3 regions of the Paenibacillus diazotrophicus genome follow, and region 2 is predicted to be linked to each of the others. Evidence: riboswitches for the same ligand, from Rfam matches in the RefSeq annotation. Region 2 holds a riboswitch; each other region holds the start of a gene.

Region 1 (10,598 bases), on a different contig from region 2:
CCGGCGGGCGCGTTGCAGCGACCGATGACGCCGCTGCGGCAGGCTGCTTCGTGCCTGCCGCAGCAGACGCCGGAGCGGGCGTAACCGTTACGCCCGCAGCATTTGACGGCGCGCGGTCTGTGCCCGCGCCGTCCGGGTCAGCGGGCGGCGTGGCATCCGCCGCCCCTGCCTCTGCTCCGGCGGATGCTGCGCCGGAGGTTGAAGCGGCCATGCCGTCCGCCGGAGCGGAGGGTATGGCCGTGCCCTCAGGCCGCGCAGACGCCGCGGCCGGGGAACCGGCGGTCGGCACAGGTCCGCCGCCTGCGGAATCCGGCTGCGCCTGGGAGCAGCCGGCAAGCAGCAGTGATGTCAGGAGCGGAAGCAGCAGATAGAGCTTCCGCCGCCCTGGTTTTGATAGACTGAACATTACCTTCTACACCTCCACAAAAAGGGAAAAGAACGGGGGCAGTCAGCCTGTTCCCCGTTCCGTCCATACACCTTATGATTTCTAAATCTATACAAGCGAATTGGGAGCATCAGACTCCCTGCTGCTGAACGTGCCCTTCCCCGGGCCTGCAGGAATTCTCCATCAGCTGGTCAGGCACCCGCAGCGTAATCTATCAGCTTCTCCATTCACCCATACCATCCTGCTGGTAAGCTTTCCAACTCCATTAAGGCAATCTGACAGCCACAACTGCAGCCATTTCTCTAGTTACAGCTGCGGAAGGATTGAATTCCCCGCCCGCTCCTGTCATAAGCCCAAGTCCGGTCACAGTGCGTACCGCAGTTACTGCGTATCCGCTAATCTGGTCTTCATCGGTGAATTTACCGGCTCCGGCCGCGGCAGAAGCAGCATCCAGCTTGAACGCTCTCATCATCATCACAGCCATATCCTGGCGGGTAACCAGGCCGTCCGGTTTGAAGGTTGTTCCTGTTACTCCGCTAATAATACCCAATTGCTTCGCTTTATTCACTGCTCCATAATACCATGCATTCGCTTTAACATCACTGAAAGCTTGGGCAGCAGATGCCGGGGACGGCTCATTGCCGGTCAGTCTCAGCAGCAGCGCCGCGAACTCAGCCCGGGTAATCTTCTGCTTCGGAGCAAATATAAGGCTGTTCTTACTGACACCGTCCATCAGCTTGCGGTCATAAGCCGTATACACGGACTCCAGGGCCCAAGGGGAGATCGATTTCACATCGGTAAAAGCAGCACGGTCCGCCGTAGCAGACGCCACGGTCAGCGGCTGCGAATAGCGGACTACCGCAGGTGTGCTGTTTTTGAGATACCCTGTAATGACAATCGTATATTTATTCGCTGGCAGACCGCCGGCAAAAATAGCATTACCCGCTGCATCCGTAACAGCCGTTTTACCGCCGATGGTTACCTGCACACCGGAGGCCGGTGATGTGACCGGATCGGAGGTGAAGGTCTTTTCATTCCACACCCACTGCTTTTGAGTCACTTTTACCGTGAGATCCTGTCCCGGCTTCGGCTGTGCCGGAGATACCGTCACGGATTCCACCACCTGTGTGTTATCCCCGCCATAATAGACGAGTACGCGGTCATTCGCCTCCAGGGTAAAATCGCCCATGCCTACGCTTGGATAAATCCACGCTCCGCCGCGGGCTACCACATACATCCAGCCGTCATAGCCGCCAAAAGCACCGGCAGTCACGCCGCCGATCCCCGTCACGTAATTGCCTGCTTCGTTAACCAGGGCCACACCCTTCTGCGCTGCCGCTTTCTCCAGCGCATTAAGCACATTGCCTGCATATACAGTGCCCTCTCCAAGGGTTCCACCCGGTCCTTCAATGGCAACGGACACGAGAACCTGAGGATTCTTCACAGGCGCACTGCTGAGATCATACAGTTTGCCGCCTGTGCTGTACAGGCTGTAAGCTACCAACGCTTCCAGCGCCTGTTCGGTTGAGAGCTGGTTGTAGCTTCCGCCAGCCGTATGGGTGAACCCGCCGCCGGCTGTGCTGAAGCTCAGCAGCTTACCGATCAGATTCACATTACCACGGGTATACTCCGCTCCCGTAGGGTCTACACCAAAGGAAGACAGTCCGATGATCGCCTGAGCAACACTTTCACTGCTGTCACCGTAGCCGCCATTCTTATCCTGTGCGGTAGCGAGCCAGGCTGCTGCCCGCTGTCCGGCGGTTTTCGCTGCCGGATCATCCTTATGTCCAGCCAGCACCGTCAGCACCATCGCCGTCATATCCGGATCACTTGCACCCGTAGTCAGGGTGAAGCCGCCGTCTGTATTCTGCTTAGCCAGAATCTCCGCCAGCAATTTGGCCGGTGTCCATTTGGCATCAGCAGGAATGTTATAGCTTCCGGAATCCAGAGCCAGCAGCACATAAGCTGCGTTGTTCAGCGTCTGGCCGGTGATTTTATCGTTATTGTACAGCTTCTCAATCAGGTTGTAGCCGCCAACATTAGCCGGATCGCCTCCAAGTGCCTTCACGGCAAGCGTAATCCGCGCATATTCCGTAGCTCTGGCGAATACGCCCTTGGCTGCGGTTACTTTGCTTTCAAGTGCTTTTAGATAGCTGTCCGGGACCTTGTAACCGGCTTGGGCAAGGCCGATGGCCTGCCAATCCGACTGTACCCCGTTCTTCAGCACAAACTCAGAAGTCGCATAGACCGCATCAGCTACGCTGGCTGCCTGTTTTGCAGTTATAGTTGAGGCGGCACTTCCGGAGTTCGCGGCAGCTGCAGTACCCGTCTCCGCAAAAGCTTGTCCTCCCGGAGCTACAGCCGCTCCCAGAACCGCGAACAGCATGATTACGATCAAACCTAGCCGTGTAAACCTGGATGATAGATTGTTCTTCATAGCTAACCTCTTTCTTTGGATAAAATGGATGAAGCCTTCGTCCTCCGCTAGGCGCGGCAACACAAGCAGATACGGCTGCGCCGTCCTTATAAGGACGGTATCCGTTTCTGCGGGAAATATAAGGATAATCAATGGCGTGATGCGTATAAATCCTTATATTCACATAAAAGACCGCCCTGTACAGGGCGGCCGGGGAAGGATACAAAATGCGCGGCGGCTATACGATATTACTCTTAAGCAGCCGTCTGCTTGTATTGCACCTGTTCCGCATTCTTACCCCCGAAGAATAGAAACAACAGCGAAAAAGGCAGGTCTCCTGGCTCATGCTTCATTGCTTCCCTTGCCTTCCCATCCTAACAGCAGACAGTGGCATTTCAAGAGTTGCTCCGCATTTACAGTGGCGGGACCGCGCCGGACTTACACCGGCCTTCCCTTTTAAGCAGATTACATACAAAGAAACCGCTTTGCCGCCATATAAAGGCAGAGCTCGTTTCTAAGAAAATCCGCACCTTTTTCTAAAGCTTATTAAATTTTAATATTCATAATCATATCTACTATTTCCCTGTATGTCTATAGACAAGCTGTTTCAATTCTGTGCCGCCCCTATCCCTTCACTTCAAAAAAAACTGAACAGCGTGATATACCGGGCTAGTACGGCATATCACGCAGTTCAGGATTGTAATTAGTTATTCTTAACTGCCAGTGAGAACCAGCATTTGCAGGTTGATTGTATTCTGTACAGCAGAATAGGAATAAAATTTCCGTGACTTCTTATACATAACAGAATCTAATCTGCTGTTTATTTCCCATCCGCCCCCGGGCTGGCTGAAGGAGTAGGCTCGATCCCAGTTGTAGCCTCTGGCGTACTATCTGGATTACTATCTGGAGTACTATCCAGAGTACTCTCCGAACTAGCCTGCAGCTTCAGCGTATAGCCTCCGGCGGTGATTACATCACCTTCCGCCAGCTTCGCTCCAGACTCCAGCTCCACCGTCACCTCATATACGGGCGCAGGAGTTCCCGCGCCCAAAGCTCCCGCTGTCGGGGAGGCGGCTGCCTCACCCATGCCGCCGCTGTTCCCTGCGGCAGCTTCACCCGTGCCGCCGCCGTCCCCTGAGGCTGCTTCACCAGCGCCGCCGCTGTTCCCTGCGGCTGCTTCCCCAGTCCCGCCGTCAGCTCCGGCGGCCAGGCAACTGCTCGCAGTTGCTACAACCTTGTAAGTGTCCGTAACGTTGTTACCGGACATCACAATGATCTGCGCCGGCTTGAATGCGATACAATCCGCCTCATCGGCAAAGCTGAACACCAGCTTGGCGTTTTCATTTCCGCCGCCTGCTGTTCCGCTGCCTTCGTTCCCGCTGCCGGCAAGCCGTACAGAGGCTGGGGCTTGAACTTGTCCCCCCGCATCCGTGGTGGTGCCCCGAACCGGGCTCAGGGTCGCAGCCGGCGCAGCGGTATCCCCGCTGCCGCGCAGCATGCTCATTGCGATGATGGCAATAATCAGTATGATACCCAGGATGCTGCCGGAGATCAGGATCTGAAATCGGCTGCGGCTAACCCACCGCGCCAGCGGCGAAGCCAGCTGGGAGCGCGCTTCGTTGTATACATTTTGCAGTGCCGGGCCTGCGGCGGCGGCATAGCTTTTGCGGAATTCGCGGCTTTTGAACGCCTCGCGGTCACTGTTCAGGAAGTACTTCAGAACGGCCCGGCGATACCCGGGCCAGAGCTTTTTATTCGAAATCGAAAATAGCGGATTGCCCTGCGACCAGGCTAGGAAACGGTAGATCGTCTCTTTATCCCCGCCCGCCTTGCGCTTCAGCAGTTCCATCAGCGTCTCATAATCCAGCGGTCCATCCTGCCGCTCACTATTATGATAAAAGGCCAATGGCACACGTTCGAATGGCTCAATACTGTGCGATTCCTTCAACCAGCGCCGTCCGAGCAGCTGCACATCATCCAGCTCTCGGGGAGACAACCCGGCAAAAATCTCCTCATCCGGCTTCTCCTCTCCGAACCAGCGGTACGCAGCGCGCAGAGCATTAGCTTTACGCTTCGCTATAGCATCCAGCGGGGGCTGCCAGTCTGCCGTATCCCGGTAGCGCAGGAAAGAAATCTCCAGCAGCTGCTCCAAGGAGAGCTCGTCCAGCGAGATCCGGTTCAGCAGGAAGCGGTCAGCAGCCGTTCCCAGCTCCTGCAGCAGCGACAAGGCCTCAGGATGGATTCCGCCGCCTTTGCGCCGGTCCTTCTCCGCCTTCTGGATCGACTCATGCACCATGGCTACCGCAGCAACCGGATCATTGTCCCGCTGCAGCATCTCCAGCAAATATTCCTTAACCATATCGCGTACAAAAACCTGCTGCAGCACCTCCGGCAGAAGCCGGCCGAAGTGGGCTACTATACGCAGCACATCTGCCGTTCCGGCTGCCGCGGCAAGTCTGGATTCCAGATACGGTTCAAACAGCGCTTTGCGGAAGATCGTCTGAGGCAGTATTCTTTTGAAGAAATCCTCACTCAGCGCATCATCGCTCTCAATTATACCGTAGGCCGCAGCCAGCACATCTTCTCGGCCTGCGTTCCGGCAATTCAGCATCCCGTTAATGAAATAATCGATGACTTTGACCCGGTAGTTATGGCCCGGCAGCGCAAAATACTCCTTGAACCGTTCCAGAATCTCCGGCGACGGAATCCCGTTCTTGCGGATCAGATCATATTCGCGGTCAAACCGCTCCAGGAACATGTCGTTCAGCCGGACCCGGGATTCCAGCGCCCCTTCCGGCTTCAGGTAGGACAGCAGGCCGCCAAGCACAGCATTCTTATTCTCTGTATATAAGGCTTCATTGCCCTGTTCAATCTCATAGAATACAGCCAGCTCATTGTAGAGTGCCAGTGACAACTTGCGGTCCACACTTTCGCCAGGCAGCAGGGAATCGGCAAATCTGGCGAAATCTTTGAGAACGCCGCCCTTTTGCCCAAGCGCCTTCCACGCAAGGTCTGCATACGTCTGCCGGGACTCGCCGAAATCGGCATTAAGCACCCGCCCGCTTGCCAGATCGAAGATATAATCCTTCTCAATATTGCGGTCACCCGGGCGTAAGGAGCCCTTCTCCACAAAGGTCAGGTGAATATATTTGCGGCTTTGCGGCTCTTTGGCATAAGTGATCACTCCCAGCCTGCGGCGGAAGTCATACGGCAGGGAAGCATAGATGACCTCCGTCAGCTCCACCGCACGCTGCGACAACTCACTGATCGGTACATCGAGCGCCACATAGATCTTTTTCTTCCCGGCTACAGACAGCATGACCGCCTGCAGTAAGGCTTTGAACAGCTCCTCGGTGAAGCCGAGGCTGCCGAGCACGGTCAGCGGGTCCGCAGCATGCACACGGCCCTCTACCGGTATAGCTTCCAGTTCAGGCAGTATCCCGCCTGGCTCTCCCTCATAGCTCCGCGCAAACCCGGCATTCAGCCATTGCCCGTATCCCTCGAGAATCTCCTCAGAGCGGATGGGCGGCACCACGAAATTATGGGCAAAAAAAGCGCTCCGCTGCCCTGTGAAATCGGCTACCAAATACCGGCTCTGCCCTATCACGGTATCATTCGTTTCCGTATGAAACAGATGCAGGGCGGCAGGGTACTGCGTTTCATCCTTCTCGCCGCGCGCCGTCAGCTCTGCCGGAGCATCGTAGAGGCAAAAGGGATGCAGTATTTTTTTGATGAAATTATTGTCCAGGCTCTCCGACTTCGCTACCGTATCAAATCCTTCTGTCGTCCGGTACACGCCGCGCCGCTCCCGGGTATACATCTGCTGGGTGATCATGGACCCTGAAAATCTGTTCACGGCCCGTCGCTCCCCTCAATATAGTTCAGTTTGTGCAGCAGCCAGATGAAAGGCTCATCCACACGGATTGGGCTGACTACACCTTCTATCCTTTGATTCACGGGATTGCTGCCCAGTGCGGAGACGGCAAAATACCCCGTATTCGCAAAATACACATCCATCGTATCCTTGAACGGACGGTCCACCTTCTCAATGAAGCGGCGGATTTCACCGTCAATGTTGTGGAACTCATCCAGATTGAGCGTTTTGCGGTGCACATAGTTGTTGAATACATTGCTGTTGGACTTGATGTAGTCGCCGTCCTCATCCTTAAGGGAATGCAGCATGTCGCTTTTGGCGAGCACTACAGCGGTAGGAATATCGGTTTTGCTCTTCTCCTGGTAGGCGATGAAATCGCCGAACATGGTCAGCACCACATCCCGCGGCTCGTCATACTGCGAGACCCATTCACCCGGACGGTCCCCGAAGTTGATGCGGATCTTCTCGCGGACCGAGCGGATCTGCAGCGGATCGACCATGAACAGGATGCCCGCGGAGTTCTTGATATGCTGGCCGTGCAGCCCAAGATAATCCTGATCCACCATCCCTTCACCGGCAACATCGAAGAATACCAGTGTCAGCGGGGGTTTGGATTCATCCTTGAATACAAATTGGAAAATAAACGGCTCCTGCATTTTCTCCTTCTGGGTTGAAGCCAGCAGATCGCCCCGTTCAAACAGCGGTTCTTCGTACAACGTACGGAATTTGCGGCTGATCTCGGCATTAAGCGGCATGCAGGCCGCGTCAAAATGCCCCGCCGTCGTATGCTGGAGCGTATGGATCAACGAGGTCATATACACCGACTTCCCGACCTGGGAAGCGCCGATGATCGAAATAATATTGCTTGGCACCTTGCCTGCCGTCACGGGCAGCTCATTGTGGCAGGACGGGCAGAGCCGTCTGCGCGTAAGCACCCCATAGCGGTCGGTGATGCCGGTCAGTACATGGTCCGTATAATGGTGGTACTCCTCCGGAATATCTGCCGGATTCAGAATGGCTTCCATATCGTCAACCGTATCGAGGCCGAAGCGCTCACGGTATTTATTCAGCGCATCGTCTTCGCCCAGCGCATAATTCTCGTCATCCTCGCGGCTGTGCATAGCCCGAAAGACAACATCCTCCGGCTGGAACCGGGTGAAGCAATACGGACAGACAATATCATAAAAAAGCGGCCGCACCTGCGGCTGATTCTTTTTTTTAAACCGGTTGAAAAAAGACATCTCTTGTCCTCCTGTATGTGTTTGTTGAACTTGCTGATGAGCAGCGACCCGCTCCCGCGAGCCCTCTCAACCAAGTATCCGTCCTGCTCACTCCGGCACCAGTTCGTAATACAAACCGTATTTGCGGCCATCCGTAAAAAAGATGCGGACAGTGTCCTCCTTGCCGATTTCAATCGGCGGCAGAACGTTGCGTCCGGCGGCGAAATCCTGGACAAACGGGAAGAGCACACCGTCCTCTTTGGATGCCGGAAATCCGCCCCTTTTTTTCACATAGCACAGTACGTCTTTGGATACGGGCACTTCGGCCGTAAGCGTCATATGTACTGTTTTTTGCTTGCCGAACAAGCTTTTTCTCTGCTGGATGGAGTAATAGATTCGCGCTTTGCCCGCACTGACCAGTGTCCGGTTCGCACCATCACGCTGGCGTACAAGCAGGGTGTCCCCTCCATCCGTAAGCCGGGCATACACGGTATATGCAATCAGTCCGATGTCGTCCAGCCGGTCGCGGTATCCGTTATTGGCCTTATACTCCTCCCGGGTGTATAGCTTCATGCCGGAAGGCGGAAGCTCTCCGCTATCCGGCGCTTCCGCAGGTGCCTTATGAATGTAAACCGCCTGCACACTGTCCGGCCACCGCCAACGCAGCGTACAGAACCTGTCCTCCACCCGGGAGGTCACCTCCGTAATTGCCGATGTGGAGGAAACAACTTCGGCGTACCTCATGCTGTAGGCTCCTTTCGCCGTCTTTATCAACTTCTTTTTTCAATCTGCCAACCCTTTGACTTCACAACTGTTACCCAAGCTCTTCTCCCGATTATTCGAGCTGATTTTCTGGCAACCGCGTTAAAACCCTTTGCTGCCCCGATTTCTACGCGGGGATGGTAAGCCTTTCGTCGTTGATCCGGGGCCTTCTGAACTTCTTCCTCTTTTGCGGGAAAGTCGTCCTTCTCCGACAGGAATCACATAGGTGAACAAGGCAATCACAGCCGTTAGAACAAGCAGTGCCAACAGCCGGGTCATGGCGTCCCCGAAGGCATGGCCGTCCAGGCCAAATTCCAGAATCAGCCCGGCGAACAGGCCGGATACTGCGCCGCCTACTCCAAAGCTCCGCGCCAGATGACGGTTGTCAAACACAATGCCAAGTCCGATCCCGAGAGCCGTACCTATAAGCAGCAGCGCCAGAATGCGCACCCCGGCATAATACGGGCTGTCTGCCGTTGAATCACTGCGAACCGTCAGCAGCGTCCGGTCGCCCAGCCGGTCATAGATTTGTTGAAACACACCGCCCAGGAGCTCCGCATTCGTCACATCATAATACTGCCCGCCGGTGGTGGTTGCGATATCCTGAAGCAAAGCTGCTCCCGAAGGATCATCCAGTGCAAGACCAATAGTATTGACCTTAATCCCGCGGTCCACATACTCCGCAAGCTCCTTCGAGGTATCCAATTGGCTGAAACCGTCGGACAGCATAATAACCATAGCTCCACGCCCGGATGGATTGTCACTGTTAATGACACCCATAGCTTCCGCAAGCGCACCTCTGAAGTTCGTACCGCCTTCTGTAGTCTGCAGACTGCGGATGACTGAGGTTACCTTTTCCCGGTTCGCTGAGCTGGATAGCGGGACCAGCGGCTGAACCACCGAGGCGTCTTGACTGAACGTTACTACTGCCACCCGGTTATCTTCATCCATGCGCTGTACCAATGCTTCTGCAGCCGTGTAGCGGCTGTTGCCCGGATCGCTCTGCATCATGCTGCCAGAGTCATCAATGACCATGACTACATCTTTTACCGGTCGCACTCCGCCGAAGTTCAGCTCGTACACGAATTCGGTTAGTGTACCAACCGCGAACAGCAGCACCAGCGTCAAAGGCAGCAGCTTCCAAGATAACCCCAGATATCGCTGCTTCCACGACAAGCCGTTCAGTCTGGGTGAAATGATCTCTGCAAGCAAGCTGCCCACTCCGACCCCAAGGGCCACAATAGCAAAATAGATGCCGATCAGTACAATCGACGGCAGATCATAAGGCCTGCTGTCCAGCAGCAGCTCACCCAGCACAAAGGCAACCCCACCGCCCAGCAGACTGAAGAGGAGCAATAGCAGATTGATTTTTCGCTGCATCGATACCATCCTTTCCCGGAAAAGCTTGAATTGAGCAGATATGACTTCTTGTGGCACTATTCAATTGCACCTTCAGCAATTGAATGCCCGCTACACCAGTGGAATTCTGCAATAAGCACTCAGGCCCTGCCCATCCCGATCTGCTTCCACTCCATCTATCTCAGCTCTGGTAACTGGTCCTCGGCTACTCCGTGCAGCCGGTAACCGTTGCTCGCGTAGGTCTCATAGTAGACTTTGCCGTTGCGGTAGTAGAGCAGATCCTCCAGATGGAAGCCGCCCATCAGGTTCAGCTTCTCGACACCGCTTCTGCGCTGTTCATGCACCAAACCGAGACGGTATATGCGAGTCGTCTCATCGGCACTGAAGGCATAACGCAGGAATTCGGAGCCGCTGTCACCGAAGAAATATTTCTCCTCATGACGGTGCTCCTGCGTATATTCGAACAAGCGGACGTTGATGCTCGCTTCTTCCTCCAGGCTGCGGTAGAGCCGTTTGAACAGCTCCTCCTTGGAGACAATCTCACGGTTCTCGTAAGCCGCCGCGACATTGGCGCGCCGCAGC
Region 2 (10,598 bases):
AAGCATGATCTCATCGTAATTTCTGATGAAATCTATGCGGAACTTACCTATGGCAGCAATCATGTCAGCTTCGCTTCATTGCCGGGAATGATCGACCGGACGATTCTGGTCAGCGGTTTCTCCAAAGCATTTGCCATGACCGGCTGGCGAATGGGCTATGCTTGCGGACATCCGGACTTGATCTCTGCGATGCTGAAGATCCACCAATACACTGTTATGTGTGCCCCTTCCATGGGCCAGGTGGCCGCTCTGGAGGCGTTAACCAACGGTATGGAGGAGAAGGACCGGATGACCGATTCCTACAACCAGCGCCGCCGCTTGATAGTCAAAGGCTTGCGGGATGCCGGATTGGATTGCCATGAGCCGCAAGGCGCATTTTACGCATTTCCAAGCATACGCCGCACCGGACTTACTTCCGACGAGTTTGCCCAGCGTCTGCTGCTTGAGTATAAGGTAGCCGCAGTTCCCGGCAGTGTGTTTGGACTTGGAGGCGAAGGTTATCTCCGCTGCTCCTACGCCACTTCCGTCTCCCAGCTGAATGAAGCCGTTGAGCGGATAGGGGCATTTGTCTCACAATTAGAGCGTGAACGCGTGTAATCAGACTACAAGATGAAGTAAATCGGACTATAGCGGATCTTTATAATGTATGGTATTATTTTACTCTGAGGACAAGAAACCCCTGTGTTAGTACTTACATGGATTTTCTTCTCTGAACATACATTTAGGAGGGATGATTGTGCTCAGCGCCGATTATTACTTGCCTTCCTATGGCGGGGAATGTTTGACCGGAAGCGGTAAACGGCCCCCCAAGGGCGATATTAACGCACACAGACTCTCTTTGGAAGATGAAATCCGTGTTCTCCGAAGCAGAATGGAACAGCTTTTTGTACAGGAGAATTCGTTCACTTCGGCTAATGTGATCGAAGTCAGTAGCCTGCTGGACCTGAAGATTAATGAATATATGAGAGGGCATTCCCGCAGACGCTGAAGCTGCGAATGTTCTTTGTTTGGGACCTCCGGGTCCCTTTTTTGTTTGTAGCAGAAGATTAAGCTCATAACCCCGGTTCAGGGAGTTATTTACATGTCAGAAATGCCGAACTTTGTTTGCCTTATCTGCATAGGAGCGTTTAAACTAAGAATATGTGATTCAAGAGGCAGGAGGAGAAAACGAATGGCGATCTATACACGTACGGGGGATAAAGGGGAAACATCAGTTATTGGCGGCCGCGTAGGCAAGGATGATGTACGCGTCGAGGCCTACGGTACGATTGACGAGCTGAACAGCTTTGTCGGCCAGGCACGTAGCCTGATGGAGGATGAGAAGTTCGAAGATGTGCGGGAGCAGTTGCTGGAGATTCAGCATGAGCTGTTCGACTGCGGCTCGGATCTTGCTTTTGTGAAGCTAAGCGAGAACAAATATAAGGTGAAAAGTGAGATGGCTGAGCGCCTCGAAGGCTGGATTGATGCGCTGCAGGCCGAAAATCCGGTACTGGAGCGCTTCATTCTGCCGGGAGGAAGCACATTATCATCCGTACTGCATGTCTGCCGTACCGTATGCCGCCGCGCGGAACGGCGTGCAGTTACGCTGGGACGGAGTGCAGATATCAACCCGGAGGCAGTGATCTATCTGAACCGGCTGTCGGATTACTTTTTTGCATTGGCCCGCACGGCCAACACACGTCTCGGGATTGCTGATGTAGAATATGTGCGGAGCAAAAAGGTATTCCGCAACTAATATGACAATGAGCTATTATTCACCCATTTCATATCAAGTGCCGCAGTCTGAGGACGGCTGGCTGCTTAAGACCATCCTGCAGAAGCGGATGGATGTCTCCCGCAAGCTGCTGTCCCGGCTCAAAATGACGGAACAGGGCATTATGCTGAACGGGGAACGGGTCTATATCAGCGTGCGGGTAGCAGCGGGCGATAACGTGCAGATCCGCATGGAGCAGGAGACATCAGAGGATATTTTGCCGCAGCCGATCCCTTTTGAAATCCTTTATGAGGATGAGCATCTGCTGGTTGTGAACAAAGCGGCTGGAATCATTGTGCATCCGACCCATGGGCACTATACCGACACACTGGCGAATGGAGTTGTCTATTACTGGGCGCAAAAAGGTGTGCAATTCCGCTTCCGCCCCGTTCACAGGCTGGATCAGGAGACGTCGGGCGTACTAGTGATTGCGAAGAATCCATACAGTCACCAGCATATTTCCGAGCAGATGATTGCCGGAACGGTGGACAAGCGTTACAACGCCTGGGTGCATGGCGTTCCTGCTGTGCCGAGCGGTGATATCGACGGCCCGATCGATCGCGACCCGGCGGAGCCGCACCGGCGGATCGTAACGCCGGATGGCTATCCTTCCTTGACCCGCTATGAGGTCAAGGAGGTGTACTCCGGCGCGGCAAAGGTCGAGCTGAAGCTGGAGAGCGGCCGCACCCACCAGATCCGGGTGCATATGGGCTCCATCGGCTGCCCGCTGATTGGTGACGGGATGTACCGTCACCCGCTTTACGCCAAGGCGGGGCTGCTGGCCGTGAATACTCAGTCGCAGATTGTGGAAGAGCATCCGCAACTGGGGCAAGTTGCGGGGCTGGATGCGGAAGAGGAAGCGCAATTGGAGCGGGTAGCGGAGCTGGATGCGTCTATTCCGCGCCAGGCGTTGCATGCGGTTAGGCTGTCCTTTCAGCATCCTGTGCTACGCACAGAGCTGGTATTTGAAGCGCCACTTCCACCGGATCTGGCGCTGCTGCAGGAGAGACTGCAGCGGGATGCGGCCGGGGAGTAGCATCAGTGTCAAGGGCAAGAGGAAGCTCTTGCTCTTAACGCAAACAACGGCAGAAATGCCGTTGTTGAGAGCGAGCCGGCTGCTTTGAGAGAAGACAACGGCAGAAATGCCGTTGTTAAGCGTTGCCTATTACCTTTAACTTTTACCGAAGGAGCAACTAATGAGTCACTTAAAAGTCTATCAATATCCCAAATGCGGTACTTGCCGCAATGCTGTAAAATGGCTTAAGGAAGCTGGCCACGAGCTGGAGCTGCAGCATATTGCCGAACAGCCGCCAACAGTGGCTGAGCTGCGTGATCTGGTGGCGGACAGCGGGCTGGAACTGAAGAAGTTTTTTAATACAAGCGGAGAAGTATATAAGAATCTTGGACTGAAGGACAAGTTGACCAGTCTCAGTGAAGAGGAGCAGTTAGCACTGCTGTCCAGCAATGGTATGCTGATCAAACGTCCGATTGTCACTGACGGCAAGAAGGTTACTGTAGGCTTTAAGGAAGAACAGTACGCTGCTGCTTGGAGCCAGGCATGATTCTTGCTTAACATCCGCCGCGGGTGTAACGGGTTAAGTAACCAGGGGATAGACGGCTGATGAAATTCCTATCAAACATCGCAGCGAAGTTGTTGCTTATTTATCGGCCTCCCGCTGCAAACCCCAAAATATGAAGATACAAGGAGAGGTTACACATGAGTTCAGAAACAAAGAGCCGGGTAATGATCGTCGACGGAATGGCTCTGCTGTTCCGGGCTTTTTATGCGACCGCCTATGGAGGATATATCCGCAAGACTAAGGCAGGAATGCCGACGAATGCGGTGTACGGATTTTTGCAGTATTTTTTCGATGCGGTGAGCACGTTTGAGCCTTCACATGTGGTCTGTTGCTGGGATATGGGCAAAGGGACCTTCCGCACGGAGAAGTATGACGGCTACAAATCGAACCGGATTGATGCGCCGCTGGAGCTGATTCCACAGTTCGATCTCGTCAAAGAGGTGGTGGCTGAGCTGGGTGTGCCGAATATCGGCCTGGTGGGCTATGAAGCGGATGACTGCATTGGCACGCTTGCATCCTGTTACAGCGGGGAGTCCGAGGTCTACATTCTGACAGGGGATCATGATATGCTGCAGCTGGTTAGTGACAGCGTTAAGGTCGTGATTATGAAAAAAGGCCGCTCCAACTACAAAGTGTACGATCCGGCCGAACTGCTCGAAGAAAGAGGACTTACCCCTGCCCAGGTGATTGATCTGAAGGGTTTTATGGGCGATACCAGCGACAATTATCCTGGCGTGCGCGGCATTGGAGAGAAGACCGCACTGAAGCTGTTGACAGAATATGGTACCGTGGAAGGCGTGATCGAGAATCTTCACCTGTTACCCAAAGGGGTGCGCGCCAAAATCGAAGCTGATCTCGATATGCTTCATCTGTCACGTGAGCTGGCGGAAATCCGCTGCGATGTGCCTGTAGTCTGTACCCTTGCGGAATGCCTGTGGGAGTTGCAGCGCGAGAACGCAGCCCGCAAATTCCAGGAGCTGGAGTTCGGCAGCCTGATGCATCTGGTAGGAACGGTGAAAGATGAGCGGGGCATTGTGCAGATCGAGCTGGGGGATCTAGGGTGAAGCTTAATCCCCTCTGTCCAGCATGATGATTGACTGAGCAAATATATGGATTGTACCCAAAGCGCTTCTTGAGCCGTTAACGGCTTAAGAGGCGCTTTTTGTTATTGACGGATGAGAAGCAAGCCCTTTATAATGTTAATATGAATATTAAATGATTAATAAAAATGTTAATTTAAGAGAGGCGGCATTGAAATGGCTCAGCGTGTTGTACTGAATACGGATATCCGCAAGGGAACGATTAACCGGAATATTTATGGGCATTTTTCCGAACATTTGGGACGCTGCATTTATGAAGGCATCTGGGTAGGAGAAGATTCACCGATTCCGAACACCAGAGGCATCCGCAATGATGTTGTGGAAGCGCTTAAGGAGATCAAGGTGCCGGTGCTGCGCTGGCCGGGCGGATGTTTTGCTGATGAATATCATTGGAAAGATGGCATTGGAGCACGCGAAGGACGCAAACGGATGATCAATACACATTGGGGCGGCGCCGTAGAGAACAACCATTTTGGGACGCATGAATTCATGGAATTGTGCGCTATGCTGGAATGCGAGCCTTATATCAACGGCAATGTAGGCAGTGGAACGGTGCAGGAGATGTCTGAATGGGTAGAGTATCTGACCTTTAACGGTATATCTCCGATGGCTGAGCTGCGCACGAAGAATGGCCGCGAAGAAGCGTGGGCCGTCAAGTATTTTGGCGTAGGCAATGAGAACTGGGGCTGCGGAGGCAATATGCGTCCTGAGTATTACGCAGATTTGTACCGGCAGTACCAGACCTATGTCCGCAACTATGGAGACAATAAGATTCACCGGATCGCCTGCGGGCCGAATTCGGACGATTATTACTGGATGGAAGTGCTAATGCGCGAAGCCACCCGGTTTATGGACTCCATCACACTGCATTACTATACGGTTCCCGGTGCAACTTGGGAGCATAAGGGTGCGGCTACCGGCTTTGAAGCTTCTGAATATTTCACGACACTGGAAAAGGCGCTGCACATGGAAGAACTGATATCCCGCCACAGTGTGATTATGGACAAATATGATCCTGAGAAAAGAGTCGGCCTGATCGTTGATGAGTGGGGAACCTGGTATGATGTGGAACCGGGAACGAACCCTGGCTTCCTCTATCAGCAGAATTCGATCCGCGATGCGCTGGTTGCCGGACTGACACTTAACATTTTCCACAACCACAGCGACCGTGTGCGTATGGCGAACATTGCCCAGACGATTAACGTGCTGCAGGCTGTCATTCTTACCGAAGGCGAGAAAATGCTGCTCACTCCGACTTATCATGTATTCAATATGTACAAGGTGCATCAGGATGCAGAACTGCTCGATCTGACACTGGAGAGCGGATCTTACAGCTTTGATGGTAAGGAGATTCCGGAAGTATCCGCCTCAGCTTCGGTAACGGCAGAGGGAGTGATTCATGTCAGCCTCTGTAACCTGAATCATGCGGCCGCAGCAGTACTTCCACTGGAATTACGCGGACTCGCCGGCCAAGCGGTTCAGATTACCGGTACAACTCTGGCCGGGGCAACGATCGATGCCCACAACTCGTTCAGCGAGCCGGAAGCTGTCGTTCCGCAGCCGTTCACAGCTTTCAAGCTGGAAGGCGATACGATTACTGTGGAGCTGCCGGCGATGTCGGTAACGGTACTGGAGATTACACCGAACGCATAAAAGGAGTACTGCTATGGCCACAACCTCTTCCTGTAAAGGCTGCCGGGACGACTATAAGGTCACAGATGCACAGATCGCCCGTATTCTGGCATCCTCGATGTTCAATGAAGGTAACACCGCTTCAGATTCGTTGTATGCGGAGCGGGTCGCTATTTGCAGTACCTGCTCCAAACTGCAGGATGGGGTAACCTGCACCGCCTGCGGCTGCATCATACCGGTTGTTGCCCGTTTGAAGGCAAGGGGCTGTCCGCTTCCCGGGGGCGGCCTGTGGCAGCCGGTTAACGAATAGACAAGGTACACTATCGCCAGGCCATGCTGTAACGGTATAACGATTGCTAAACCTGGCTAAGCCAAGAAACCCCGAATTCCACCAGTTTGATAAACTGCGGAATTCGGGGTTTCTTTATTTTGTGCGTATATGGGGGTTAAGCAGACCCTGCCGACTCATTGCTGTCTGGCATATCTGTATAATATAAATCTACCAGCATGTCTTCGTTATAATTGCCGAACCCTTTGCCGAAGAGGGTTAGACCCCCGATATGCTCGGCGTCTTCTTCCACAGACAGCATGAACGTCCATTGTTTGCTGCGGATGCCCACCTGTTCAAGCGTAACCTCGGACAGCTTATGGCCATCCATAAAAGTACCCTTTGGAGTAACCCTCAGCTGCTTGAGCAATCCGTATTGATTAGTGAGGGCGGGCCACCAGGATGGTGTGTATTTGCCCTGCCTGTCTCCATAATCGCCGGGACTTGTCCAGTAGCCAAGCTTGTGCCCGTTCAGGGTAAAGGTGATGTCCGAAGGCCAATTATTATTAATGGACGGTGCTTCCGAGGCAATCTCCATCGTAATGACCAGTTCCTCCGGCTGCTGGCTGGACAGCAGAAAGTTAGGGATTTTATATTCGACATATCCTTTGCCAAACCAGAGAATACCGGCATTCATCCGCTCGAGATCCCAGAAATAACGCGGATCGTCAAAGTTGCCGATGATTTGCTCCGTGGTAGCCAGACCGCAGGTCGGTTCGATCTGGAAATTGGAATAATGCCCGACGGGGATCTCTTTACGGTGGCGTTTACGCTCTGTTTTACCTTGTCCCGGGAACAAAATCTCGGCATTGTCCACGGCTATTGTGCAGATTTTCTGCAAGCCGCTCCGTCCGGGAGCCATATGGGTGCTGATAAGTCCGGCAGCCTCCAGCTTACGCACATGCATGGTCATAATCGCACTGCTGAGCTGCACCGCTCCGGCTAATTCCTTGACATTCATGGGCTGGACGGCAAGCAGACGGAGCATATGCAGTCGAACAGAGCTGGATAATGCTTCGTACACCGGCAGGGATTCTTCAGTAAGATCAAGTTTCATGAAAAGCCTCCGATACAGCGTTATAGTTAATAATTATATTACTCAAGTGACATTCTTACAAGCTTCATGCGCTGCACTTTTATCACAGACATGCGTGAGCGGTCTCCGCTATGATGTACAGGATGAATCAGCGACGAAACAAGGTGCCTTTGATTGATATCAAGGGATAACAGGGAATCGGGTGCAACTCCCGAGCGGTCCCGCCACTGTAAGGAAGAGCCGGCTTCAACAAGTCACTCGGTGATAGCTCCGGGGAAGACGAAGCCAGGCAATGATCCCGAGCCAGGAGACCTACCTTGTTTGCGCACACACGACTCTACGCGGATAGGAGCGGTGTACGAATGGATGAACAGATGAGGGGGCACTGCTTGTTTTGGCGGCGGGCCTGCCTTCTTTTTGTGATCTGAATACGTACATGTACCTCCCACCCCACAAGGCGGGAGTTTTTGCTTTGAGTACCGAAGCTGTATCAAGGATGGAGGAACAAGAATGAACAGACTAGGAAAGCTGCTGATTATCGGTTTTGGTCCCGGTGCAATGGAGCATATTACGGGCCGGGCTTTGGCGGCGCTGGAAGAAAGTGAGGCTGTGATCGGCTACAGCACTTATGTGGATTTGGTCCGGCCGCTGATGCGGCATCAGGAGATTGTCGGAACAGGCATGACCGAGGAGGTCAGCCGGGCCCGGGAAGCGGTTCGCCGGGCAGAGGACGGTCAGACCATTGCTGTCATCTCCAGCGGAGATGCAGGTGTATATGGAATGGCGGGGCTGGTCTATGAAGTGCTGATCGAACGGGGCTGGAAACCTGACACAGGTGTAGTGGTCGAAGTGATTCCAGGTATTTCGGCGATTCAATCCTGCTCCTCGCTGCTGGGAGCACCGATTATGCATGATTCCTGTACGATTAGCCTGAGTGACCATCTTACGCCTTGGGAGAGCATTGCGGCACGGGTGGAAGCAGCAGGAATGGCTGACTTTGTAATTGCCTTTTATAATCCGCGCAGCGGGAAGCGGACACGCCAAATTGAAGAAGCCCGTCAGATTCTGCTACGCTACCGGGACCCTGCCACTCCGGTCGGTATCGTAAAAAGCGCCTACCGTGACCGCCAGCAGACCATCGTCACAACGCTCCAGGATATGCTGAACCATGAGATCGGCATGCTCTCGACTGTAATCGTCGGCAATTCAGCTACCATAGTCTATGAAGGCCTTTTAGTTACACCACGCGGCTATGAGCGCAAGTACTGCCTTGGCGCTGATACGCAGGTATTGAAGCCGCATGAACGGCTGCGGACCGCAGCAGAACCTTGGTCGCTGGCGGCATTGGCTGGCGGTGACCAGGAGAGCGGGATTCAATCTGAACCCGTGCTTTTGCAGAACCCGGAAGGTGCCAGCCGGAAGCCGGCGGTGCTGCTAGTAGGACATGGAAGCCGTGTGGAAGAGGGGAATGAGGAGCTGCGGAACTTTACCCGTTTGCTGGCTGACCGGAGGCCGGAGTATATCATGGAGACCTGCTTTATCGAGTTGTCGGCTCCATCCATTTCCGAAGGCATAGATCTATGTGTCCGGGGAGGAGCCGTTAAGGTCTATGTTGTACCGATTATTTTATTCGCGGCGGGACATTCCAAGCTGGATATTCCGATGGCCCTGGATCAGGCGAAGCTGAAATATCCGGATGTGGAATTTATATATGGCCGGCCTATTGGCGTGCAGGAGAGAGCAGCGGAAATTCTGTTAGACCGCATCGCAGGAGCTATGGCGCTGTCGCGGCCGATTCAGACCTCAGAACAATGGGCGCAATCTGGAGACATCACTAATAATGCGATCGTACGCGCACACCAAAGCCACTTTGCGCACCCGGATAGCAGCAATCAGGAGACGGCGGCTGTGCTGAGTGAGGAAAAGGACCAGATCACAGATGAAGATACTATCGTGCTTGTCATGGGCCGCGGAGGCAGTGACCCGGATGCGAACAGCGACCTCTTCAAGCTGACCCGTCTGCTCTGGGAAAGAACCTCCTTTAAAAGCGTCGAGGCCTGCTTTATTGCTATGGCCAAGCCTTCGCTGAACGCAGGATTGGAGCGGTGCCTTGCACTTGGAGCGCGGAAAATCATCGTGCTTCCGTATTTATTATTCACCGGGGTGCTGATGAGACAGTTCAACGAAACGGTGAACGGTTTTGCCGCAGCACACCCAGAGATTGAAGTAGAGGCAGGCAGCTATCTGGGCACACACCCGCTGCTGTCCGACATGCTGATCGATCGTATAGATGAGACTGTGGCGGGCCTGACTGTAGCCAACTGCGACAATTGCAAATACCGCGACGAAGCTTCTATTCATCATCATCACCATCACCACGGTGACGAGGCGCATCATCACGGCTCCCATGGGGGAGAAGGGCATGGATGTGGCCATGAACCCGCCAACTGCTCCAATGGCGCACTGACCCGATGATATTTATGCTATGTGGAACCCGTGATGCCCGTGAACTGGCGCTTTCCCTGTCAAGTGAAGGGCTACAGCTGCTGGCGTCCGTTGTGACGGCAAGTGCTGCGGAACGCCTTGAAGCAGCGGGCATACGGACGCGTATCGGCAGGCTAGATCAGGACGGAATGATCTCCTGCCTGCGGAAGGAAGGCTGCAGCGCCATCGTTGATGCCAGCCATCCGTTTGCACAGGAGGCACATGCCCATGCGATGAGAGCCGCTGCAGTGCTCGGTCTGCCCTATTGGCGTTATGAGCGGCGCAGCGTCAGTTATGATAAACATCCCCGGTTAATGGTCGTGCATTCCTATGAAGAGGCAGCGCGCAGGGCCAAGCAGCTGGAAGGCTCCATTATGCTGACGACCGGCGGCAAAACATTAGAGGTGTTTGCAGGACAACTGCTGGGGAATACCGCTATCCGGTTAACCGTAAGACTGCTGCCCTGTCTGGAAAATATACAGAAGTGCATTTGCCTCGGGATAGAACAGCGCAACATCATTGCGATGCAGGGACCTTTTTCACGCGAAATGAATGAAGCTCTCTATAGACAATACGGCACCCAAGTGATGGTTACGAAAGAGAGTGGAGCAGAAGGTTCCCTCGATGAAAAGGTGCATGCGGCGCTGGATATGGGCCTGTATGTCATTTTGATTGCACGCCCTCA
Region 3 (10,598 bases), on a different contig from region 2:
CTAATCCAGTTCATGTCCAGCATCGCTATCCGCTCCTTTTTGTCTTATAAAAATACAAAAAACGCCCTCATCCATGGGACGAGGAGCGTCAGCTCGCGGTGCCACCCAGGTTGACCGAATCCTCTGGCTTCACAGCAGGATAAGGCCCTCTTTGGTCTTCGCGGTAACGGGCGAAACCCGGTAAACTTAGGGAGCAATCTTATTGCTCCGGTCGCAGACGCCTCACGGTTGGATGCCGGTCACTGGCCTGATCGGGATGTAGTATTGCCGCTTATTATAGCTCAGGTTTTTGCCGGGTGCAAGAAGTTATGCAGAGTTGTACAGGATTGACAATAAACCCTGCAATCTGCTAGGATTAGTACTAATTTAAAGGGTTCTTGCTGGAACAAATAGCAGGAGCTTCTAGTGCATAACGAACGGAAGAGGTGGCAAAGTGGCCAAAATAGTTGTCATTAACGGAACACCATCCCTGGTCTCGCGGATTAATGCAGTTATTGAATATGCGGAGGCAGATTTACGTGAACAAGGATTTGAAGTGGAACGGATCAATGTGGCTGAGCTCCCGCCCGAGGACCTGATCCACACGAAATTCGAGAGCGAAGCCATCGTCAAAGCCAACGGTCTGGTAGCTGAAGCCGATGCGGTCATCGTCGTCAGCCCGGTATATAAGGCGTCCTATACAGGCGTCCTGAAGACCTTCCTGGACCTGGTTCCGCAAAAAGGGCTGGCCGGCAAAATTGTACTGCCACTCTTCATGGGCGGCAGCCTGGCGCATCTGCTCTCGATTGACTATGCGCTGAAGCCGGTGCTGTCCGTGCTGGGTGCCCGGCATATCCTGGGCGGGGTATACGCTGTGGACTCCCAGGCGGTACGTAACGACCAGGGAGTGGTCGAGCTGGCTGAAGAGCTTAAGCTGCGTCTGGACAGTGTACTTGCGGAGCTGGCGGAAGAGACGGCGCATAAGGCGGCGCGCAAATCCGCAGAGTAGCAGATCAAGAAGAAGCCGAGTGTGAAAAAGGCATATCGTGTAGGCATTTCACCTGAGAAAAATGCCTCGCTGTACAGCAATGCCTCATGGTGAATAGCAAAGACCCCTTACCGGCGATTTTCGGAGGTAAGGGGTCTTTTTTATATTGCAATAATCACAAATCGTCAAACCCGTTGTCGTCTCCAACCTTGCCATAGTTGCGGGACTTGGCTTCGAAGAAGTCAGTTTTGGTCGCGTTCAGCGCTTCGTCGGAGAAAGGCTTGATCCAAGGCATACAGTTGACGTCAACGCCGGTGTAGGCTTTTTCCAGACCCATCAGCGTCAGGCGCTTGTTGGCGGTGTATTTGATGTAATCGCTCAGCTCGTTCATATCTATACCGCGTACGTTGGTCAGCGTGTAGTGGCCCCAATTGGTCTCAAGCTCTACAGCGCGGTCGATGGTGCGGTACACGTAATCCATATTTTCTTTGGTATTCAGCTCAGGGAAATCCACCAGCAGCTGCTTGAACACTTCGGCAAAGAAGTAGCAGTGCTGATTCTCGTCACGCTGAATGTAGGAGATCATCTGGCTGGTTGCCATCATCTTCTGGTCGCGGGCCAGGTTGTAGAAGAAAGCGAAGGTACTGTAGAAGAAAATACCCTCCAGAATCAAATCAGCTACCATCGCCCGGAAAAAAGTCTCCTTGGAAGGCGCATCCCGGAACTCCTGGTAGATGTCGGAGATGAATTGGTTGCGCTCCAGCAGTACCGGATCATGCTTCCAATATTCAAAAATCTCTTTCTGCTCGCTGTCCGAGACAATCGAAGAGAGGACGTAGGAGTAGGACTGGTTGTGCACAACCTCCTGCTGCCCGATAATTGCCGAAATAGCTTCCAGCGAAGAATCGGTAAAATAACGCTTCACATCACCTACGAACATCGTCTGCATCGAATCCAGCACCGCCAGCAGGGCGATGTTGATCTTGAACACACGCTGCTCTTCCGCTTCCAGCTGCGGGAACTGCTGCGCATCCTTGGACATTGGGATCTCATCGGCGATCCAGTGGTTCAGCAGTAGCACCTTGTACAGCTTGTACATATGCGGCATGCGGATATCATTCCAGTTCAGAATCCCTGAGCATTCCCCGTCAATAATGCGGGTGGACTGGTTCGGGGCTTCGGTATTAAAAATCTTTTGTAGTTGCATGTTGTTTCCCTCCTGTATGTTGCGCAGCTAATCTTCTGTGGTGCTCCGGCTATAGAATACGGCGATGTAGTAACGGAGCGGAAGTTTGGAACTGAAGGAGCGAAGCGTTCGCCTTTGTCTGCGGATTTCCACCGCGAACAGCGGTCTAAATCAAGAAATCTGCAGACAACAGCGGCCGGAAGCCCAAACATCTCGCAGTGACGAATATATCACCGTTTTTCTACCCAGGGCACTAAGACAATTAGCTCGCGCAAGACTCACACTCTTCTATAGTTAAGGCACGGCTCCGGACATAATAAGTAGACTTCAATCCGCCCTTCCAGGCGTTCAGGTGCAGATTCAGGAAATCGGTCGCCTTGATGTCAGGCGTCACGTACAGGTTGAAGCTCTGGCCCTGATCGACATGGCGCTGGCGGGCCGAGGCCATGCGGATCGACCAGTTCTGGTCAATCAGGAACGCCGTTTTGTAATACCAGATCGTCTTCTCGGACAGATCCGGTGCTGGGTTGGCGATCTTGTAAGTCGTCTTCTCCTCGTAGGAGAGCAGCTCGTACAGCGGATCGATGCTGGCAGTAGAGCCGGCGATGATTGAGGTCGAGCCGTTCGGGGCAATCGCGAACAACCAGGCGTTGCGTACGCCGTCGGCAGCCACTTCCTGCTGCAGCTCACGCCACTGCTCCGTAGTCACATATTTGCCTTCCTGCTCGCCGCTGGTATAGCCGCGCGAAGTGAAGTAAGCGCCAGTCTCCCAGTCGGAGCCTGCAAACTTCGGATAGCGGCCCTTCTCGCGGGCTAGCTCCATGCTGGAGCGTACCAGCAGATAGTTAATGTGCTCATACAAATGGTTGTTGTATTCCACGGCTTCGTCGGACTCCCAGCGGATACCCTTCAGCGCCAGCAGGTGATGCAAGCCGAAGGTACCGAGGCCTACCGCGCGGTATTGGCTGTTCGTGTACTGTGCCTGCAGTACTTCAATATTATTGATGTCGATGACATTGTCGAGCATGCGGACCTGAATCGGTATCAGCCGCTCCAGCACACCCGCCGGAATCGCACGGGCCAGATGGATGGAATTCAGGTTGCAGACCACAAAATCTCCAGGAACCTTCGAGATCACGATCCGGGTCTGGCCGTCCTTCGTAACCAGTTCCTCACTCTCGATAACGGTTGCTGATTGATTCTGCATGATTTCCGTGCACAGGTTGGAGGAGAAGACCATCCCCTGATGGCGGTTGGGATTGGAGCGGTTCACCGTGTCGCGGTAGAACATGTATGGGGTGCCGGTTTCCAGCTGCGATTTCATAATCCGCTTCATGATGTCGATGGCTGGAACCGTGATGCGTGACAGCTCCAGATTAGCGGTAGCTTCAGCATACTTTTCACGGAAAGTGCCTTGTCCAAGCTTCTCGTCATAGAAATCCTCAAGACCCAGCGCGCGTCCGCTTGCATCCTTCCAGCCCATTACCTTCTTCACTTCATGAGGGCAGAACAGGTTCCAGTGGCTACGTGCTTCCACAGCTTCCATGAACAGGTCGGGCAGGCAGACGCCATGGAATACGTCATGCGCACGCATCCGCTCGTCACCGTTGTTCAGCTTCAGGTCGAGGAAGGCGAGAATATCTTTATGGAAAACATCGAGGTAAACTGCAACAGCACCTTTGCGTGTGCCGAGCTGGTCTACACTGACTGCAGTATTGTTCAGCTGGCGGATCCAAGGGATGACGCCGGAGCTTGTGTTCTTGTGGCCGCGGATATCGGACCCGCGGGCCCGTATTTTGCCGAGGTAGACGCCGATGCCTCCGCCCATTTTGCTCAGCCGGGCTACATCGGTATTGGAGTCAAAAATGCCTTCGAGTGAGTCATCCACAGTGTCGATGAAGCAGCTGGAGAGCTGTCCGGCGACTTTTTTACCTGCATTGGACATGGTAGGGGTGGCAGCGGTCATATAAATGTTGCTCATGGCCCAGTAGGCTTCTTTAACCAGATCCAGACGTTTCTCTTCCGGCTCGGTGTGCATGAGGAACATCGCGATAATCATATAACGCTCCTGCGGAAGCTCCATTACGCGGCCGTCGAAGTCATGCGCCAGATAGCGGTCTGACAGCGTCAGCAGGCCGATATAATCGAACAGCAGGTCGCGCGTGTAATCGATGCAGCCGCCGAGCTCATCGATCTGTTCCTTGGTGTAGTGTGACAACAGTTCTTCGCGGTAGATACCCTTCTTGACCAGATCGGTAATCAGCGGGTACAGCTCGCCGTAAGGCTCTTCCGGGTAAGCTTTATAGCGGCGGTTGACAGCGGCTTTCTTGTACAGGGAGGTCAGGAGGGAACGCGCAGCGGCGAACTTCCAGTCCGGTTCCTCTTTGGTCACCAGTTCAAGGGCGCTCATCGTAAAAGCATTGCTGATCTCTTCTCCGCTAACCTCGTCACGGCGCAGCTTGGACTGCACTCCGCGAATCAGGGTTTCCTTGCTTAGTTGATCCAGGCCATTGAGGATACGGTCGGCGTATACGGACAGGCGGATTTCATCAAAAGCCAGTTGGCGGTTATCGGGTTTCACAACGAGCTGTGGCATAGGTGCATACATCCTTTCGTTTTTGAGTTTAATTTTCAATATCACAAATTGAAGTATATAAGCGCAGAGAGCGGCCCGCCCCAAGGCATGGCCTGCTCTTTGAAAGTTAACTGAATTTATAAGGCAGCCGGCTGCCAATGTACGATTTCGGTATCGGCGAGGCTAGCCTGAATATCAATAATCCGCTGGTTGCTGCTTCCCCGGTAGGGAAGGGTGGTGTCTTTAAGCTCTTCCACAAAACGTCCGTCAATCACGACCTGGCACAGGGCCAGCAGGTTCCATTCCGGTGAGCCGGGTGCTGCTGTAAGTTCTTCATAGGTATAGCCGGTGTAAATCCAGATAGGATAATCGGGCAGCACGCTGCGCAGCTCCTGAATGAAGCCCGCAGCCTCCTCTGCCGAGAAAAAAGGGTCGCCGCCTGCCAGCGTCAGTCCGTCCAGCAGTGGATTCGCTGCTATTTCGGCAATGATCTCCCGCTGACGCTGGAGGGTGAACGGCTCGCCGAAATTGAAATTCCAGGTCTTGGGATTGAAGCAGCCCGGGCAGCGGTGGCGGCAGCCGCTGAGGAAAAGGACGGCCCGCATGCCTTCTCCTTCATTTATCGATTCCGGGTAGTAGCCGCATATGTTCATAGATGCTTAACGCGGTCCCTTACTTCGGCTTGCTTGGCGGCATTGAAGCGGGTCTGGTAGTCGCCGGTCAGGTAGCCGGTTACCCGGCGCAGGCGGCGGATATGCACATCGTTCTCATGCGCGTCGCAGGAAGGGCAATTGGTGCCAATCACGCCTTCGTAGCCGCAGTTCGAGCAGCGGTCCACGGGATGATTGATGCTGAAATAGCTGACCTGCTGTTCCAGCGCGTAACGGATGATCTTCACAAAAGCCGCCGGGTTGCTGCGTGCATTCCCGTTCAGTTCCACGTAAGAGATTGCCCCGGCATTGCAGTATTCATGGAACGGTGCTTCCAGGCTTATCTTCTGAGCAGCGCTCAGCTCATAATAGACCGGGATGTGGAAGGAGTTCGTATAGTATTCACGGTCTGTGATGCCCGGAATGGACCCGAGCACTTTGCGGTCCACCTTGGTGAACTTGCCCGACAGGCCTTCAGCCGGTGTGGCGAACAGCGTGATGTTGAGGTTCAGCTCCTCGCTCTTGCGGTCACAGTATTCCCGCATATGACGGACAATGGCGAGCGCCTTGGCATGGATCTCCATGTCCTCACCGTGATGCTTGCCGTACATGGCCTTCATGCACTCGGCCATTCCGATAAAGCCAATGGACAGACTGCCGTGCTTCAGCAGCTCGCCAACCGAATCATCGGGAGCAAGCGCTTGGCCCCCTTCCCAGACGCCTTCACGCATCATGAAGTCGGAAGCTTTGGCCTTCTGGGAAGCCTGGATGCGGAAGCGGTGGAGCAGCCCTTCCAGAGCAATGTCCATGTAATGGTTCAGATCGTCATAGAAGCCTTCTTCGTCGGCGGCAAGGCGGCGGCCTGTGGCCGTGCCGTAAGCAAGTCCGAGCCGCACCAGATTGAGCGTATTGAAGGACAGGTTGCCTTTGCCGGAGCAGTGGTTGCGTCCGAAGCGGTCACCCAGTACCCGTGTGCGGCAGCCCATGGTTGCAAATTCGGTATCCGGATCGGCCGGATCGTAATACTGCAGGTTGAGCGGAGCATCCAGATTGGCAAAGTTCGGATACAGTCTGCGGGCAGAGCATTCGGCGGCTTTGAGGAACAGTTCATAGTTAGGATCGCCCTGCTGCTGATTCACACCCTGTTTGCATTTGAAAATCTGGATTGGAAATACCGGCGTTTCGCCGCTGCCAAGCCCGTTCATCGTGGCGGTCAGCAGCGAGCTGATCACCAGTTGTCCCTCAGGAGAGGTGCATGTACCATAGTTGATGCTGGTAAAAGGAATCTGGCCGCCCGAGCGGCTGGACATCGTATTCAGGTTATGTATCATGCTCTCTGCCGCCTGCAGCGTTTCGCTTTCTGTTTCTTTGGATGCAAAGCGGAAGGCGCGCGGATACTGCTCTGCCAGATCACCACGGCTCATAGTGATTTCGCCAGCAATGTCCCCGGCTTGTCCTTCTTCGAAATATTCGAGTCCCTTGCGAAACAGCTTGGCGAAGGATTTGGTCACATAAGGGGCCAGGTCATAATCCAGCTTGTTGGCGGATACGCCCCCGTATTGGGCATTCTGCTGGGACTGGAAAATAATCGCCACAAGCGACATCGCAGTCATAATCGAGTTGGGAGGACGCACGCTGCCGTTGCCGGTGTTGAAGCCTTCACGTAGAAGACGGTCGAACGGGATAAAGATACAGTTGGTGGTTCCAATCGCGTATTGGTCCAGATCGTGGACATACACCACATTGTCGAGGGTAGCCTGCACCAGTTGCGGAGGCATCGTGAAGTTACGGGCATACCACTTGGAATACTCACTGCCGAACTTGCTCATTTTGCCGGAAAAGCTCTCTCCGTTCAAATTGGCGTTCTCACGCAATAGATCCAAATCCCGGCTGTAGATGATATCGCGCCCCAAATGGATAACTTCCTCTAATAGATCCTCCTGTGCAGCTTGTCCAACATTGTACCGTTTCTCCAGCAGCGTCATTGTATAGCTCTCCTCTCGGTATATAAGAACGTTCTGACATAACGACTGACATTGTAAAAAAAAGCATCTCCCGCCGAGGACGGCGGAAAATGCCCGGATGCGTAAGCAAATAGCCGAAAACCGGATATTTGCGGATGGTCTCCATGGAAAGAATCTTTCCCGCAGAAGCCGATACCTGAGCGCGATATGCTTATCGCATTCAGGTATCGGCAGCCTTTGTCTCCCATTCGGCGGGAAGGCTGAATCTGCTGGTGCAGGCCGCATGCGGACACCTCTCCTGTTCCTCGCAGGTGTATATGATGGTGTCCGGAAACAGGCAGGTCTCCTGGCTTCCGGTGAATCCTGTGAGGCGCCTTCCCAAGGGGCGATGCCCTCAGTGGCGTGAGCCTCCAGATACTGTTCTGCAGGGCTTGTAGAAGCCAGCAGAACACCCGGTTACAGTGGCGGGACCACAGCGGATTTGCACCGCGTTTCCCTATTAAGCTTCAACCCTCTTGAGAGAGCAAAGCACCTGTTTCCACTATATTTTGTTGTCGCTAGATAAAAATAACCCAATATATTGTGTTTGTAAACATTTTTTTGCGAGTCCGCGCCCCGGGCGGGTTCCACCCGTTTACTCACAAATGATCCACAGATGATCCACAGATAACCTGGCATTCGTCCACAGTTCATCCACAGGTAATCCACAACTTGTGTGTAAATTTTGCCGAATCCGGTTCATAAATTGTCCAAATGTTAGGGGGGATTTGTGGGGGGAGGCGGGAGTTGCTACAATAGAAGGGACCAGGGAATTATATAACGAGTTTTATATAGGAGGGGCTTCAGAATGGCAATTGGCGAAGTAACCGTAATTCCGATTGGTACAGGCAGCACCAGTCTCAGCAGCTACGTGGCGGATATGCAGCGCGTGCTGGAGACAGTGGAAGGTATTAAGTATGAGTTGACATCTATGGGCACGATCATCGAGGGACCGCTCACACGGATTCTTGCGGCAGTCGAAGCCTTGCATGAATCCCCTTTTCGTGCGGGAGCCCAGCGGGTGTCCACCTCACTCAAGATTGATGACCGGCGCGACAAGCCTTCCACAAGCCGCAGCAAGCTGGAATCGGTGGAGCGCAAGCTACAGGCGGAATAGTTCTGTTTAACTAGCATTGTGATAGAATGGGTTGCGTTTTTCCCTAGACGGGGTATAATGTATTTTGTTTGACAGAAAAGAGCTTTAAGCTGGTGTAGCTCAGGGGTAGAGCAACGCACTCGTAATGCGTAGGCCGGGGGTTCAATTCCCTTCACCAGCATCCTTAATAACTCAATCATGGCGCGGCTTTCCGGGATTCCCGGGGGTCGTGCTTTTGTTTTATTGATCCGACTGATTATGTGTTAATCAAAGTCTTGTGATAAAAAACGGGTAGATCTGGAGGCTTGAGTTTGGGGGGGTTACTCTTCCCTTAATGTGGGATGATGTGCTTATGCACCGGGTATTCTTATGATTTTCACGTACTGTATTCAATCCTCCATAACTCCCTAAGCTTTTTCGCGATAGACTTCTCATAATCTAAAACTTGAAATGATAGATCTTGCGTTGTAGTACTCCTTGGAAATTCTCCGGTTACGCTTACTCTGTTCGACCATATAAGGAGATGTTTACAAAGGTATTGTTATGCAGATGACCCGCAATTTTAAACTAATAAAACGATGATTGTACCTGGATCGAGATGTCGGAGATCGATGCAGCTACATATTGGATTGCCAATATTTGAGCAATTAAGTTGTTTTGCTGAATTGGGTCTTAGGCATTTTTTTGTTTTTAAGTTAAGTATAAGCGTGTTGTATGAATGAGATTTTAATCAAATATTATGATTTTTCCAAATAAAGTCGATAACATAGTAAATACTTTTTTTGGAAGGGGAAGTTTAGTTGAAATCAGTTATTAAGAATGGGCTTAAAGTACTTTTAGGCTCAGCATTAATCGTATCAGAATTTTTGCATCCAACTGTTACAAGTGCATCATCCGTTCCATTTAATCAAGGGGCAGGATATCAGCAAGGAATGTACGATGCAGAAGCAATGCAGCCACTTGGTTATAATTGGGATCATAACTCACGATATGCTGGAGTCTCAAAAAATCCATATGTTAAGTGGACGTATCAAACTAAAGCGGCCAGTAATCTACAGTTAGTAATTGATAGGGAAGGAACTGTAATTACAACAAGTTCTGGTTCGCCATCCTTAAGGGACAGTGAAATATACGCTGTAAGTCCAGATGGGAGCCTGAAGTGGAAATTGATTACGAATCAAGATAGTGTACTTTATACATCGCCAGTAATAAGTGCTGATCAAAATTTTATAATGCAAAATAATTATTCTCTCTGGAAAATAAATAATGTGACTGGAGTTCTAAGCTCATTTACTGATAGTTTTATGAATAAAATTAATTATTTCTATGAACCAGTAATTGGTAGAGACGGAACTATATACACAGCGGGTGTTGGTTATACAAGTGCTTTAATTGCTTTTAGTCCTGATGGGAAAATGAAATGGTCAAAAGGACTTTCTCCAACTACATACTATAAAAGTGATATGTCTTTATCTAATGATGGGACACTATATTTCAAATCTAGTGGTACCAACGCCCTATCTGCCTATAATTCTGTGAATGGGAATAAATTATGGGATTATAAGATAAAACTTAACGGTAAGTTTGGTGTGGGAACAGTTCCTGCCATTGGTATTGATGGAACAATATACATTACCGATGCATCAGGATATATACATGCAATTAATCCTGATGGTAGTTTGAAATGGAAGAGCGAATTACCAAATAGCTTTAATAAGAACGTCGTTGATCCTGTAGTTGGTAAGGATGGATCAATATATGTGTCTCATCCGGATAAAAATCTTTATTCTTATGATTCTTCTGGAAATCTAAAGTGGGTTTTTAACACGTCTTCTGTAGTCTCAAATCCTCTAATTGATGTGAATAATATTATTTATATAGTTGAGGGCATGAATGTTAAAGCGATAAATTCGATGGGTCAAGAATTATGGTCATACACATTGGATTGGGTAGGTAATGGTTCTAAAATTAGTGCGGCAATTGCATCAGATGGAACAATTTACGTTCAAGATAACAAAGGGAAACTATATGCAATAGGAGGAGAAGTTCAAGATAATACTCCAAACGATCCATCCCCAGATGAGGAGCAACACGGATTAAACGCAGAATACTATAATAACG

The links. A riboswitch is a leader RNA that binds a small molecule or an ion and turns the genes downstream of it on or off. The one in region 2 is predicted to bind cobalamin.
Region 1: linked by a shared signal. The riboswitch ahead of ACAN54_RS11435 (S-layer homology domain-containing protein) and the one ahead of cobJ (precorrin-3B C(17)-methyltransferase) in region 2 are both predicted to bind cobalamin.
Region 3: linked by a shared signal. The riboswitch ahead of ACAN54_RS18260 (anaerobic ribonucleoside triphosphate reductase) and the one ahead of cobJ (precorrin-3B C(17)-methyltransferase) in region 2 are both predicted to bind cobalamin.

The regions. Positions count from the first base shown of each region.
Region 1 is NZ_JBGJZN010000002.1:29,432-40,029, reverse strand. Features, by position in the region: gene ACAN54_RS11440 (DUF4430 domain-containing protein) at 1-406, opposite strand, end outside; gene ACAN54_RS11435 (S-layer homology domain-containing protein) at 651-2,822, opposite strand; cobalamin riboswitch at 3,112-3,301, opposite strand; gene ACAN54_RS11430 (GAP1-N2 domain-containing protein) at 3,622-6,657, opposite strand; gene ACAN54_RS11425 (hypothetical protein) at 6,654-7,916, opposite strand; gene ACAN54_RS11420 (beta-mannanase) at 8,004-8,639, opposite strand; gene ACAN54_RS11415 (vWA domain-containing protein) at 8,760-10,037, opposite strand; gene ACAN54_RS11410 (FtsZ/tubulin family protein) at 10,193-10,598, opposite strand, start outside.
Region 2 is NZ_JBGJZN010000006.1:220,544-231,141, forward strand. Features, by position in the region: gene ACAN54_RS21905 (aminotransferase class I/II-fold pyridoxal phosphate-dependent enzyme) at 1-597, shown strand, start outside; gene ACAN54_RS21910 (aspartyl-phosphate phosphatase Spo0E family protein) at 782-988, shown strand; gene ACAN54_RS21915 (cob(I)yrinic acid a,c-diamide adenosyltransferase) at 1,172-1,735, shown strand; gene ACAN54_RS21920 (RluA family pseudouridine synthase) at 1,743-2,789, shown strand; gene ACAN54_RS21925 (arsenate reductase family protein) at 2,950-3,315, shown strand; gene ACAN54_RS21930 (5'-3' exonuclease) at 3,471-4,397, shown strand; gene ACAN54_RS21935 (alpha-N-arabinofuranosidase) at 4,590-6,086, shown strand; gene ACAN54_RS21940 (DUF6171 family protein) at 6,100-6,375, shown strand; gene ACAN54_RS21945 (ArsR/SmtB family transcription factor) at 6,512-7,450, opposite strand; cobalamin riboswitch at 7,575-7,763, shown strand; gene cobJ (precorrin-3B C(17)-methyltransferase) at 7,940-9,904, shown strand; partial or broken gene cobK (precorrin-6A reductase) at 9,901-10,598, shown strand, end outside.
Region 3 is NZ_JBGJZN010000004.1:307,330-317,927, forward strand. Features, by position in the region: gene serS (serine--tRNA ligase) at 1-23, opposite strand, end outside; gene ssuE (NADPH-dependent FMN reductase) at 434-988, shown strand; gene ACAN54_RS18245 (ribonucleotide-diphosphate reductase subunit beta) at 1,143-2,174, opposite strand; gene ACAN54_RS18250 (ribonucleoside-diphosphate reductase subunit alpha) at 2,416-4,749, opposite strand; gene nrdG (anaerobic ribonucleoside-triphosphate reductase activating protein) at 4,866-5,381, opposite strand; gene ACAN54_RS18260 (anaerobic ribonucleoside triphosphate reductase) at 5,378-7,363, opposite strand; cobalamin riboswitch at 7,662-7,893, opposite strand; gene ACAN54_RS18265 (MTH1187 family thiamine-binding protein) at 8,190-8,498, shown strand; tRNA gene ACAN54_RS18270 (tRNA-Thr) at 8,587-8,658, shown strand; partial or broken gene ACAN54_RS18275 (PA14 domain-containing protein) at 9,428-10,598, shown strand, end outside.